3 linked regions of the Microscilla marina ATCC 23134 genome follow. The protein of the gene in region 2 interacts with the protein of the main gene of each other region in a pairwise test. Links are inferred from orthologs where the notes say so. Each region holds a gene or a part of one and is shown on either strand. Other genes may lie near its edges. The genes, in order: M23134_RS35220, rlmB and tsaE.

The links.
Region 1: the proteins of rlmB (region 2) and M23134_RS35220 interact in binary tests that used the Escherichia coli proteins (3 or more experiments, as listed by UniProt). The link is inferred for Microscilla marina ATCC 23134 from one-to-one orthologs.
Region 3: the proteins of rlmB (region 2) and tsaE interact in binary tests that used the Escherichia coli proteins (3 or more experiments, as listed by UniProt). The link is inferred for Microscilla marina ATCC 23134 from one-to-one orthologs.

The regions. Positions count from the first base shown.
Region 1 is NZ_AAWS01000077.1:8,340-12,820, forward strand. Bases 996-3,833 are described here. They hold M23134_RS35220 (bifunctional ADP-dependent NAD(P)H-hydrate dehydratase/NAD(P)H-hydrate epimerase), read left to right. Parts: upstream 996-1,567; coding sequence 1,568-3,100; downstream 3,101-3,833. Other genes in these bases: M23134_RS35225 (class I SAM-dependent methyltransferase), read left to right, coding at 3,097-3,833. Also shown: M23134_RS35210 (MaoC family dehydratase), read left to right, coding at 1-393; M23134_RS35215 (hypothetical protein), read left to right, coding at 446-862; more of M23134_RS35225, read left to right, coding at 3,834-3,942; M23134_RS35230 (hypothetical protein), read left to right, coding at 3,981-4,481. UniProt on the Escherichia coli protein: Bifunctional enzyme that catalyzes the epimerization of the S- and R-forms of NAD(P)HX and the dehydration of the S-form of NAD(P)HX at the expense of ADP, which is converted to AMP.
Region 2 is NZ_AAWS01000019.1:17,610-21,975, forward strand. The notes cover bases 1,644-4,366. They hold rlmB (23S rRNA (guanosine(2251)-2'-O)-methyltransferase RlmB), read right to left. Parts: upstream 3,514-4,366; coding sequence 2,773-3,513; downstream 1,644-2,772. Other genes in these bases: M23134_RS18235 (NDR1/HIN1-like protein), read left to right, coding at 1,855-2,760; nuoB (NADH-quinone oxidoreductase subunit NuoB), read right to left, coding at 3,535-4,059; M23134_RS18250 (DUF1987 domain-containing protein), read right to left, coding at 4,190-4,366. Also shown: M23134_RS18220 (hypothetical protein), read left to right, coding at 1-11; M23134_RS18225 (hypothetical protein), read left to right, coding at 185-880; M23134_RS18230 (hypothetical protein), read right to left, coding at 885-1,475. UniProt on the Escherichia coli protein: Specifically methylates the ribose of guanosine 2251 in 23S rRNA.
Region 3 is NZ_AAWS01000076.1:2,123-6,582, reverse strand. What follows is about bases 614-3,430. They hold tsaE (tRNA (adenosine(37)-N6)-threonylcarbamoyltransferase complex ATPase subunit type 1 TsaE), read right to left. Parts: upstream 2,330-3,430; coding sequence 1,898-2,329; downstream 614-1,897. Other genes in these bases: M23134_RS35005 (ArnT family glycosyltransferase), read right to left, coding at 3,017-3,430; M23134_RS35010 (thermonuclease family protein), read right to left, coding at 2,353-2,856; M23134_RS35020 (alanine dehydrogenase), read right to left, coding at 676-1,905. In the rest of the region: M23134_RS35025 (D-glycero-alpha-D-manno-heptose-1,7-bisphosphate 7-phosphatase), read right to left, coding at 68-595; more of M23134_RS35005, read right to left, coding at 3,431-4,460. UniProt on the Escherichia coli protein: Required for the formation of a threonylcarbamoyl group on adenosine at position 37 (t(6)A37) in tRNAs that read codons beginning with adenine.

The sequences.
Region 1 (4,481 bases), on a different replicon or contig from region 2:
GAATGGATAGAAGTGACACAAGACATGGTAAACAAATTTGCCGAAGCTACCGGCGACCATCAATGGATACATGTAGACACCGAAAGAGCCAAAAAAGAATCACCTTTCCGTACTACCATTGCCCATGGTTTTTTAACCTTATCATTGTTGCCTAAACTACTGAACGAGGTACTAGATGTACAAGGAGTAAAGTTTGGTTTAAATTATGGTACCGATAAAGTGCGTTTTATGTCTCCGGTGATTACAGGAAGTAAGGTACGGTCAAAGTTTGTTTTTTCGGCATACAAAGAGGTAGAAGGAGGTTTACAGGCTACTTTTACGGCCACGTTTGAGCGTGAAGGACAAGCCAAACCGGTATGTGTAGCCGAGTCATTGATGAGGTTTTATGCTTAGTAACATTGGAACATTTATCATTGTACCAGATCATTAATCATTAATTTTAAATATGGTAGTTTTTGACAGTGAATTTTTAAAAATCACCTACGACGAAAAGCTCAATGCTATTCTCGAAGAGTGGAAGCTTTACTTTGGACCCAAGGTAGAGCTAGATACATTCAGAAAACCTTTATTGACGTTGATCGACACTTTTAAAGAGAAAAACCTCTCTAAGTGGCTTTCTGACAATACTGAACAAACCCGCTTGAATGAGCAAGACCAGTTTTGGCTGGAAGACGAGTTCTACCCGGCAATCGTAAAGGCAGGGCTTGAACATGTGGCATTGGTCAATGCCAAAAGTATTTTGGGTACGAGTATCGCCAAAAACTGTTTGCGTAACCTGAGCACAGGCTTAGACATCGAGATTTTTAACAAAAGTCAGCCTGCCCAAAAGTGGCTGGCAACGTTAGGAATAGTACCAAAATAAATTTACATTTTTAACGTCATTTTTCGCTGACAGAATTCGTTAAAAAAACTTGCCGTAGCGCTGCTATGACGCGTTTTTTTGCCTCTACTGCCAACAAAATATTTTGGCGTTACTATAGAACTTTATTTTTACACCATTCCTTATAGGTAGTTTTAGATGCTAAAAAAACAAAAGCTAAACCCTGCAATGGTTTGGCTTTTGTTTTAGTAAGTTACTGCTGTCTACAAAAGATCACAATTCAGGCTTTAAAGATCAACTTATTGTAGACTTGGTGACTACTTTTAGCATCAATGTGCATTGGCACTTTAGCACTTGTGGCTAAATGCGTAGATTTGTTGGTGTTTCTAACTATCAAATTTGTAAACAACTGAAAATAAATACTTTACAAATTTGATAGCTCCCTATGGAATAGGGAATAGCTTACGACTTGTCGCTTAAAGCTTGCCCCTGTCGGGGCTTCTAACTGTCAAATTTGTAAACAATTGAAAATAAACACTTTACAAGCTTGATAGCTCCCTATGGAACTAGAACCTGGTAGTTACTTGTGGCACAGGGTCTAGCACCGATATTCATCGGTATCTAAGGACTTGCGACTTGTCGCTTAAAGCTTGCCCCCTGTTGGTGCTACTAACTGACTGTGCCATTTTGTAGCAGCATATTATTTGATTGGGCGCACAAATACCCCACTAAAAAACGACTTACACTATGAAAATTCTTACTGCTAAACAAACCAAAGAGTTAGATGCGTACACCATCGAACAAGACGCTATTTCGTCTATCAATCTGATGGAACGGGCTTCGGTAGCTTTTACCAATTGGTTTTTAAGAAAAGGCTTTAGCCAAAACAACCGCAAGCGTCCAGTTTTTGTGTTTTGTGGGTTAGGCAACAACGGGGGCGATGGCTTGGCAATTGCCCGTTTGCTATTGGGCAACCAATATGAGGTCACCACTTGTGTGGTGCGTTATGCCGAAACTACCTCGGCAGACTTCGACCAAAACTATGAACGTCTCAAAAAAAAGCACCCCATTATAGAAGCCACTGAAGAAACCCATTTGCCCGATATTCCTGCCAATGCTGTGGTGATAGATGCTTTGTTTGGTTCGGGGCTTAACCGTACTATAGAAGGCATAGCTGCACAAGCAGTAAAAAAAATGAACCGCAGCGGTGCCACACTCATTGCCGTAGACATAGCGTCTGGGCTGTTGCCCGATAGCTTGAGCAGCGGAGTCATTGTAAGGGCAAATTATACCATCAGTTTCGAGTTACCCAAACTTGCCTTGTTGTTGCCACACAACGACAAGTTTGTAGGCTCTTGGGAGGCAGTTTCTATTGGTCTTAATCAAACATTTATAGACGATGCACCTACTAGCAATTACTATGTAAACACAGCGTTTGCCCAAAAAATATTTAAACCACGATCTAAGTTTTCGCACAAAGGTTCTTTTGGCCACGCATTGATGATTGCTGGCAGCGAAGGTAAAATGGGTGCGGCAGTGATGGCAGTACACGGAGGACTAAGGGCGGGAGCTGGCTTGCTTACGGTTCACTTACCTACACGGGGCTACAATGTGTTACAAACTGCTTTGCCCGAAGCGATGGTGTCGCTGGATGCCCACGCCCAGTATGTGTCTAACTTTCCGTCTATAGATGATAAAAAATACAGTGCTATAGGCATAGGCCCAGGGTTGGGCAAGCATAGCAATACTTTACGTTGTCTTACCAAGTTGCTCGAAAAAGCGCAACAACCTATGGTAATAGATGCTGATGCCATCAACCTGATTGCCGAGAACCAAGACAAACTGCTTACTAATGTGCCCGAATACAGTATTTTTACCCCACATCCCAAAGAGTTTGAACGATTGGTGGGGCGCACCAGCACCGACTACGCCCGGCTAAGAACACTCAAGGCTTTTTGCCAAAAACACCGCGTGTATGTATTGCTAAAAGGAGCACATTCGGCACTGGCGACCCCCAAAGGAGAAGTATACTTTAACTCTACGGGTAACCCTGGTATGGCAACCGCAGGCACGGGCGATGTGCTCACTGGTATTATTACAGGGCTTTTGTCTCAACGTTATACCCCGTTTGAAGCGGCCGCTTTGGGCATGTATGTACATGGGCTTGCCGGAGATTTTGCTGCCAAAGCAGAAGGACAATACTCTTTGATGGCATCAGACATTATCAATTATATGGGGATAGCTTTTAAGACCTTAGAAAATAACGCCAACCACGAATGAGTGACAGGCAATGGTGGGGAGCAATAGTAGCGGCACTGTTTAGTTGTTGGGCTTGTCAGCCTACAGGCAACACTGAAGCCACAAGCGTAAAGTCGGCGCAGCAAATATTTTGGCAACAAACAGCCTGGGAAAGTGAAGACTCCTTTCTGAGCCAAAAACTAGACAGTTTGCAAATAGGTGCTTGGCAAGTATACCAACATTGTCGACAAAAAAAGCCCTTGCTTGCCCGTAAGCTGCGACTTATTTCGGCAGTATGCCAAAAAGCCGGTAATCGGATCAATAGCCTGGATACCAGCTATTGGGGTGGTATTTTATACCGAATGAAACCTTTTGTGGAGCTTATCCAAGTATTGAAAGAGCCTCAGCACCATACGTTTGTAGACGTAGGATCGGGTAACGGAGAAAAGTTATATGCAGCACTTTGTTTGGGTTTTGACCATAGCGAAGGGCTTGAGTATGACTCAACCTTGGTAAGCATGAGTAGGCATTATTGGCAGCCTATGATCAAGCGCCAAAAAATGAGTATCAGATGGGGCAATGCACTCACCATTGCTGCCAATTATTACCAACAGTTTGACTTTATCTACTTGTATTCACCTATTCGCAAGCACGTTCCCATGGCACGTTTGTTTTATACATTGATGCAACAACTTAAAGAAGGAGGGGTATTGTTGGAGGTAAGAATGGTGTATGCCCAGGCGCTTCGCAAAGTAAGCGGCTATGATATACCAAATTTGATGGGAACTTTTGCGCTGAAAAAGCAAGGTGGCAGGTTATACTACGTGAGGTATAGCAATACTACCAAAGATTGGATTTTACTAGAAAAAAAGAAGTCCCAATAAGCTCTAGCATATATCTTCCAAACACATCAATGAATTATATGTCTGCTCAAATAACGAAAAGTGCCCGTATTCCTGCCGGGTTTTGTTATGTTCCACAAGACCATTATTACATCGCCAGTCTACTGCAACCTCATTCGATGCACTACTTGTATTCTGACGGAGCTACTTCTTGCATTATTGCGATTGTAACGGGTAAAAATCAACAAGGAGTGCCTATAGCTTTGCTGAGCCATTTGAGTAAGCCTGTTGGTGTAGAAGCTTTTTTCGCTATAGTAGCCCGCCATTTCAAAGGGGAAATGCAACTGTTTGCCCAAGGCGCCAATGCTCAGCACCAAGAGGCACCTGATACAAACACTCAAACAAATATTGATTTATTCAAGGCGTGGATTGCCCAGCAGTCTTTGGCAAGCGCTGATGGGTACATAAGCAAAGCCAATCTTTGGTTCAATACAGGGAACCCCCTGGAGCAAAACCGTGATTGCTTGGGCATTGATCTTACCACTAGGCAAGTAAGCAATCAACGCTTTGATCTTACCGAA
Region 2 (4,366 bases):
TGAAAGGTTAACGCCTCCTTGGGAAATGTATAAATAAACCTGAGTAAAATTGAAAAAAGTTAAAATAAATCTTTTATTTGTACAGGGAGCTATGTAAATTCTCTTTCCAACCTTTGCTGGTTATTGATCACACAAAATCAATGACCAAAGCCTTTTCGTCAACTAATATTTCAACAAAAAGCCCATGGGACATCGAACCAACTATATTTTGATAGAAAATAAAGAACATGACATTTACTATGCACACTGGGACGCCAACATCATAGGGCGCAAGCTTTTTTATGGACCAGACTCACTCGTACAATACATTAGACCCTTAAGTGTATCTGAAAAGCTGCTGGATACTGTTTGGGGCGAGGGAGCCGCATTGGTAGATATGGACCAGCAAAAACTGTTGTTCTGGGGCGACGAATTTTTATGGCATACTCCAGCATTGGTCACTTGTTTTGTACAAATGCTGCGAGAGACTACCTGGAAAGGCTGGCAGGTAGAATGGGCAAGTGAAGGACAAGTAACTATAGCCAAATACCTTGGGGTAGATACCCAAACAGTGCTCAATACTGAAGAAGAGGAAGATGATGATGAAGGGGAGGAGGTAGAAGCAAAAGAAGCTACCACATACACTGTAGCCGAGCTTGCCAATTTACTTGATCAAATGCTTCAAAATCATTTACAAAATCTTGACTATGACCCTACTGCAACCATTCGGAGTTTTATCAAAGACCACCATAAAAAAGGAAAAGAGGTGACAGTGAACCCTCACGCACTGGAGTACAACAATATAGAGGATCGCCACAGAGAACAAGTCATCCAGCAACTATCGACTTGGATCGCTGATTTGAGAGAAGGTAAGGTATCCCTTCCCCCAAATAAAGCCTAATAGGTTAAGATATTTGCAAATAGATCACAGTTGCCAGTATAATTCGCCGTAAAATATCGTTAGGAGGAACCACATCCTTTATTTCAATAAACATACGACTATTACTTGTACCTGACAGTAAGTTAGTCCACGAAAACTCACCACCTGCCTTTCTCGATAGTTCCGCCATCAATTGATTGTCCATGGTGAAAAACTGAGTTTTTCCAGTAAATGAAGGTTTAATGATAAACAATGGGTTGCGTTCAGTATCCCACACCTCAAACGGTTTACTGAAAAACAGCAAGTCACGTGGAAATTGTGCAATGATGTCCCCTTGAGGGTTTAATACATCTATAAAAGAGACTTTTCCAAACTTAGCCTCTTTTTGCAAAGTAAATACCAGCTCCCCTATGGGATTATATGCTTTAAATGCAAAAGGAATGATTCCACCCAGCATGGTCATACGCAATACCCCAGTGACCAAATCAGATTTCTCTTCTATCTCAATAATAGGTGCTTTGGTCTCGTAGTCAAAAATACTATATTGACGCAACATTCCGCGTGATACACTAATTCCTTCAAGTACATATTTGTTTCGGTTAAATATAGAAAGCATATAGTTTGAGGTTATTTGGTTATAAGTGTTTAGTTGTATATGTAATTAGTTTAGGTATTTAGTCAGGTGCCATACTATAATGTAACTGCCTTATTATAAATGACCTAAGTATACTTGTAGTTTATTGCTCATTCTAATATTGAAAAGCGTAATTTTAATTACGAAATGCCTGCTGGAAGGTTGGCAATAGTAAATAGATGAAATTTATTCAATATTGCTAATTCCATTGCCGAATAGTGTATCTTTGGACACACAACGCATACAAGAATACGGTTAGACGCATAAAAATATATTGGGGCAATCACTCTCCGCGCGATTATTGCAGCTAACCAACACTCTATGTCATTCTTAAAACATAAAAGACTTACTTTGTGATACTATGCCTGAGTTGAATTTTAAAAAAATATTTACAAGAAAAAGAGTGCTATGGTTATCTCTTTTATTGTTGTTACTGGCTTTTGCAGGTGTAGCCCTTACATTTCAAACCCCTCAGATGGTGAAAATTGGTAAAACAGAAGTAAAGCGTCTGGAAGGCAAAATTATGTATGTAGAGGCAGAAGTTGTCATTCATAACGCCAACTTTTTTCCCATTCATATCCAAAGCTTCAAAAACAATATATTTATCAATAACGCACAGGCAGCAGTAGCCCACAGAAAAGAAAAAATAACTCTGAAGGCGCAAGCAAACACTACTGTAAAGCTTCAGGTAGAGCTAGACATCAAAGCACTTGCTGAGATTCACCCTAAACTTAAGCAGCAAAAGATATGTGCTATAGACATGAAGGGAAAATATAAGCTCAATGCTTTGGTAACCACCCTTAGTTTTAATGGAAACAATCATCAAGAAGTAGACTTAAGTAAAGAAGGAGATCAAATTGCCAATTTTACTATTGGTAAAGACGGGCTAAAAGTGAAAAGACTTAAGACAGCGTCTTCTAACAAAGGAATGAACATTTCGCTGGACATAGGTTTGCAAAACAAGTACCCTTTTGACTATAAAATTAATAGGTTAGATGTAAACATTACCCCACCTGATAATGAGGCAAAGTTAGGGCATTGGAAACTATCGGAAGGGGTGGTGATTCATGCACGTACTACCGAGTACCTTCCAGTAAAATTTTACATTCCCAGTAGCAAGTTAATCGCAGCATTGTCAATTATGTATACTAAAAAAGTACAGGCAATAGGTTCTTGTCAAGTGGTGGTTGCTGACGAAGTCTTCAATATTCCCATCAAACAATCTATTCCCTTGCCTGCACACCAACTCGTAGGAAGTCAGTTCTAAAAAAAAATAAACTTACAAACTTCTCTGCCTTACAGCTTCGTATACAATCACTGCCGTGGCTACCGATACATTCAACGACCCAATTTCTCCCTGTAAAGGTATTTTAGCCAAATGGTCTGCCTTGCGTATCAATGCCTGGGAAATTCCATCTTCTTCAGAACCCATCACTATAGCCGTAGGCACCGTATAGTCTGGCGCATAAATAGTCTCACTGGTTTTTTCTGTACAAGCTACTATCTGTAAGCCGCTTTCTTGCAAAAACTCAATGGTTTTTTCCAGGTTAGCCTCCCGGCATACTGGCAAATAGTTGAGTGCACCAGAAGATGTCTTCATTGCATCACTGCTTACTTGAGCTGACCCTCTGGAAGGAATCACGATGGCATGTATACCAGCGCATTCTGCTGTACGGGCTATAGCCCCAAAATTGCGCACATCAGTCAGGCGATCCAATATCAAAACTAAAGGAGTTTTACCCTCCTCGTAAAGTTGAGGAATAATATTACTCAAAGGTTGGTAGTGCACCGCCGAAATGAAAGCAATAATGCCTTGGTGATTTTTACGGGTAATGCGATTTAGTTTATCTAATGGTACCTTAGCTACCGGCACCTCTCTTTTTTTTGCTTCTTCTAAAATATAAGCTACTTTGGGCGAATTTCTGCCCAGTTCACGTTGAATAAACAACTTATCAATAGGTTTGCCGGCGTTAATAGTTTCTGTTACCGACTGTACTCCAAACACAAAATCTGCTGCCACAATAATTAAAATTTATATAGATTAACTTTCCTGCATCTTTGCCATTAGCTTTTCCAAAGCCTGGGGTGCGCGCAAACGCTCATTTCTTACCTTTTCTTGAAGTTTCATAAAACCCCCGATCAATGCCTCTGGACGAGGAGGGCAACCTGGCACGTATACATCTACGGGTATAATACGATCTACCCCTTTTACTACATGGTAGCCATGCTCCCAGTAAGGCCCCCCACAGTTAGAACAAGACCCCATTGAAATAACATAGCGGGGTTCTGCCATTTGTTCGTACAAACGCTTAATTCTATCTGCCATTTTGAAAGTAACCGTACCTGCCACAATCATTACATCAGATTGGCGAGGCGAAGCCCTGGGAAATACTCCAAAACGATCAAGGTCGTAGCCTGCAGCAAAAGTGCTCATCATTTCAATAGCACAACAAGCCAAGCCAAAGCCCATAGGCCATAATGATGAAAGGCGTGCCCAGTTAATCAGGTCTTCAGCTTTGGTCAGAATAATATTATCTTGTTCAAACTGTTGGTCTAATAGCCCCATAAGAATAGTGTAGTATTGGTAAGTATAATCCAAAAGTTATAGACAAATTGGCTTTGAACCAATATAAAAGAAGACAAAAGTAGGAAAAGTTTGGGAGTAGCGGCTGCTTTTTGAGTTTAAACCCTATAGATTAATAAGAAATCAGGTTCATTTTTAAATTGGTAGCGTGTATATAGTCTTCTGCCTCTTCCAGAATCTCCTCGTCATCTTCAGGGTAATACCAATTAACTGTAACCACCCCTCCTGCTTGTTCATATTGTTTAAGTGCTTCTATCAACAGTAAGATTTGCTTAGATGATGCTGTACT
Region 3 (4,460 bases), on a different replicon or contig from region 2:
AAACACTTTAGACCCCAAAGACAACTCAACCAAGGCAAAAAACGCCAGAGGATAGTTGCAAAAAATATTAAACTGTTTGGTTTTGCGAAAGTATAAGTCGAACAGCCGCATACAAGTCTTTAGCAGTAAAATCGGCAAGTGCCGATATAGGTTTATTTTCCGCAATAACCTGTACTGTATTGACTTGTATTTTTTTTGCCGCCTCTATATCACGGGCACTATCGCCTATCATCCACGACCTTTCCCTGTCTATTACATACTTGGCAACGGCTTTTTCTAACATAAAAGACTCAGGCTTACGCGAAAGCGATTCACTATACTGGGGGTGATAAGGTGAATAAAACAAATCATCGAGCAAGTATCCACATTGCTGTTGCAAGTATTGGTGACAGGCTTTCACATCTTCTTTGGTATATAAACCTTTGGCTATGCCTCCTTGGTTGGTAATCACCACCAATAAATATCCCGCCTGCTTTAATTCTTGCAACGCTTCAATTACTCCTGTGGGTATCTCAAAATCGGCAATAGTATACGTATAAGTACCCCGCTCACGATTGAGCACCCCGTCTCTATCTAAAAAAACACATTTGTTCATTTGGTTTTTAGTAATTCACCCTTTCCATTAGTTGATCGACCATTATGTTAACCAACAAAATCCGCTATTTTTGCTCACGATTAAATCCTCGCTGCCATCAACAAACCCAAGTCTTTATAGGGCATGTCCAGTTTGTCGGCAATAAAACGGTTAGTAAGACTCCCTTTATAAGCATACACACCTTCCATAAACCACTTACTGGTAAAAATCATCTCATCCATTCCGCCTGCCTTGGAAATTTTCATCAAATAGGGGGTAAAAATGTTGCTCAAAGCAGTGCTTGAGGTTCTACTTACCCTGGAAGCGATATTGGGCACACAGTAATGAATGACGTCATATTTTTTAAAAATCGGATTTTCGTGTGTGGTCACTTCTGAAGTAGAGAAAACTCCGCCCTGGTCAATACTTACATCTATAATGATAGAGTTGGGTTTCATTTGCTGCACCATTTCTTCGGTTACTACACAAGGAGTCAGCCCTTTCTCGGCACGCATAGCACCTATTACAACGTCAGCGCGTGAAATGGCCTCTTCTAATATACCTGTGTCTATAGTAGAGGTATACATTTGGTGCCCTACAGCATATTTAATCCGGCGCAATTTATAAATATCTTTATCAAAAATTTGGGTTTCAGCACCCAATCCAATGGCTGTACGTGCAGCATACTCGCCCACTGTACCTGCCCCAATAATGACTACACGAGTAGGGGGTACACCAGTAATTCCTCCCAAAATAATGCCTCTGCCATTGTGGGCACTGCTGAGGTACTCAGAGGCGATAAGCATCACTGTGCTGCCAGCTATTTCGTTCATAGAACGAATCAAAGGCATTTCGCCAATACGGTTTTGAATAAACTGGTAGGCAATACCGATGCATTTTTTTTGCATCAAAGCTTTAAAGTAGGCAGTGTCCATACGTGCCATAGGCAATGACGACACTATGGTGCGCCCAAACCTCATATACTCTATTTCTTCGTGAGTAGGGGGGTCTATCTTTAAGATCATGTCTGCCTCGAACACTTCTTTGGCAGAATAACATACCTCTGCCCCAGCTTCGCTGTACTGCTGGTCGGTAAACTTGGCACCAAGCCCAGCTCCGGCTTCTACCCTTATCTCGTGTCCATTGCGTACCAGTATTTCTACGGCTTCGGGGCGCAATGATACCCGCTTTTCAGATTTACTTTTTTCTTTGGGTATACCAATGAACAGTTTTTCTGCCTTTTTTTTGATAGGCGCCAACTGCTCACTTGGATAAAGTACCAATTGTTCTTTGGTAAGGGCTGTGCCTTCTGTGTACGATTGCTTACTCATATTGGGTCAATTCAATGATTCGGTAATCAGATTGCAGTATAATAGCAATTTTTAGATAATTTTCGGGCATCAAGCTGGGGATTTTTGAAGCCCATTCTATAAAACAATAACTATTGTCATAAAAATATTCTTCGTAGCCCATGTCCAGTGCCTCAGTTTCGTTTTTGAGCCGATAAAAATCAAAATGATAGAAAGCCTCTCCCGAGACGCTTTGGTATTCGTTTACAATAGAATAGGTAGGGCTCTGAATGGTGTCAACAATGTCCATTTGCCTTCCTATTTCTTTGATCAAGGTGGTTTTTCCTGCGCCCATTTCTCCGTCAAACACCCAAATTTTTGCGGGTTTGGGTTGTCCATTAGCAAACTGGATAATTTGGTTGGCAACATTTGCCAGCTCGCTCAGCTCACGATAAGTTATTTGCATAAATTACAGCTGTTCAATAAATATTACAAACGTGGTCCTCTGCTCCATACCCCTCTTCGTTCACGCTTGGCTTCTGCTTCTATTTTCATAAACTTCTTTATAAGTCTTTTATTATATCTGTCCTTTTGCACTACTCCATAACCCTTTCTCAGCAAGTCTTCGTTGAGGCACCTACCTGTTTTGCGCACATACAAGTAGGCAAGCAGTCGCCCATATTGGTCAAATTTCTTTTTATCATAATCAAGGTAAATCGGGGTACCAGGCTTAAGCCTTCTCCTTACAAACTTATCGGCGTGCCGGGCATACGCAGGATTGAACTTAAAAATATTGTTTGACCTTTCGGGACTATCTACCCCAATCAGCCTCATTTTTTTCTTTTTATAGCGTTTGGTTCTCACGATGATCGTGTCGGCATCCAATACTTGAATAACTTCGCCATTGTCATAGTTTTGGGTAAAGAAAAAATACAGTAGCAATATGCCTACTGTTACTACCCCCATGATAATCATTATAGTTTGGTTCTCCATAAGTGCTTGATTAGTTTTATTCCCTAAAGATATACCAACAATACCCCCCTTATTTAGGTAAAGTTTTTTGTTGTGTTGACACGTTATTTTCAGGAATGATCATCCATTGATTTGATGAAAATACACACTTTTTTTTATTTGATACTTATTCACAAGTAATTTATTTGTTGAGGCTTGCTTCACGCCTGAAAAACACAAAGCCGTTCTTTTCGCCAATTTTTTTGATTGGATGCCCCGCCTTGATGAGTTCATCTAAACGCTGAGTACGGTCAATACGTGATACCAGATAAACGGTTTTATCTGACTTACCCGTCAAATACCACTCTTCGGTATTTTGCTTGGGGCTTTTTTGTGGGGTACGTGCTGTATAAAAATACTGTGCGTAACTTTTATACCCAATAGTGCCTACATAACAATCTTCGTTTTGTTTCGATTTCATAAACTCTATAGCAGCCGCTTGGGTATACTTTTCTACCTTGGGAATAAACACATAAATGATCACTTGTACAGCAAGCAAAGTAGTGACAAACAAGGCTTTTGCCCCCAACACGGGATTTTTTCGATTCCAATATACCAACGTAGTAATGACTACTCCCAGCAATAAAAAGCCAATAGCAGACTCCAGTCCTGACCAATGCACTACGGCGTCGAGATTTGCCACAGCAAATTTATCTTCAATCAAAGGAATGAATTTTTCTTTATAATTGATGAGAATAGGCAAAGCCGCCAGCAATAAGGCTACTACGGTGCCTATCAATCCGATAAAAATACCCAACCAACGGGCAAAACGAAAGCGTTGTTGCTCAATATGGAAAATATAGGTGGCGGCCATAAAAGTAAGTGGAAAATAGCACATAGATGAGTAGTGCATAATTTTGGTGGTGATGAGCGAAAACACTGTTAAGACTACCCAAAACAAGGTTTTCATCCACAGTTTAAAGTGTCGTTGCTCTTCGGTATCTTCACTGTTGCGTTGAAACGAGCGCAAAAAGTAAATACTTGCCGGAAAACAGCCCAATAACAACACTATAGGGTGATAAAAAATGGGTTGTTCGTGCCCGGTAGAGGTAGAACTTGCCAAGTCGAGTTGGTATTTGATAAACTCAGAAATAAACCAAAAGCCATTTTGGAGGGTTTCGGGCAAAAACCAGGCAAATGAGACCACAAGCGCCACCAAGCCAAAGACCAATAATTCAGGAATTTTAAAAGTGCTCCACTTACGACTAAGTACCCAATAAATAATGAGGGTAAGTCCCGAAAGCAGCATTGCCACCGGCCCTTTGGTAAGAATACCCAACCCAATAAAAATACCTGCCAGGGCAGCTTTTTGATAGCGTTTACCTGTGTTTTTGCGCAAGCTTAATAAGTAAAGCTGGTATACTCCCAAAAATATAAATAAGTTGAAAAGTGGGTCGATGATGCCTGACTTGAAATAAAAATGAGGCAATAATGACCCTGCATATACCAATACCCACCACAACCCAAAGCGGGAATTATAGATGTTGGTTCCTATGTGGTAAATAAGTGCAAGAGTAATGATACCTATCAGGGCATTGGGAAAGCGTGCCGCAAACTCATTGACACCAAATATTTTCATAGAAAGT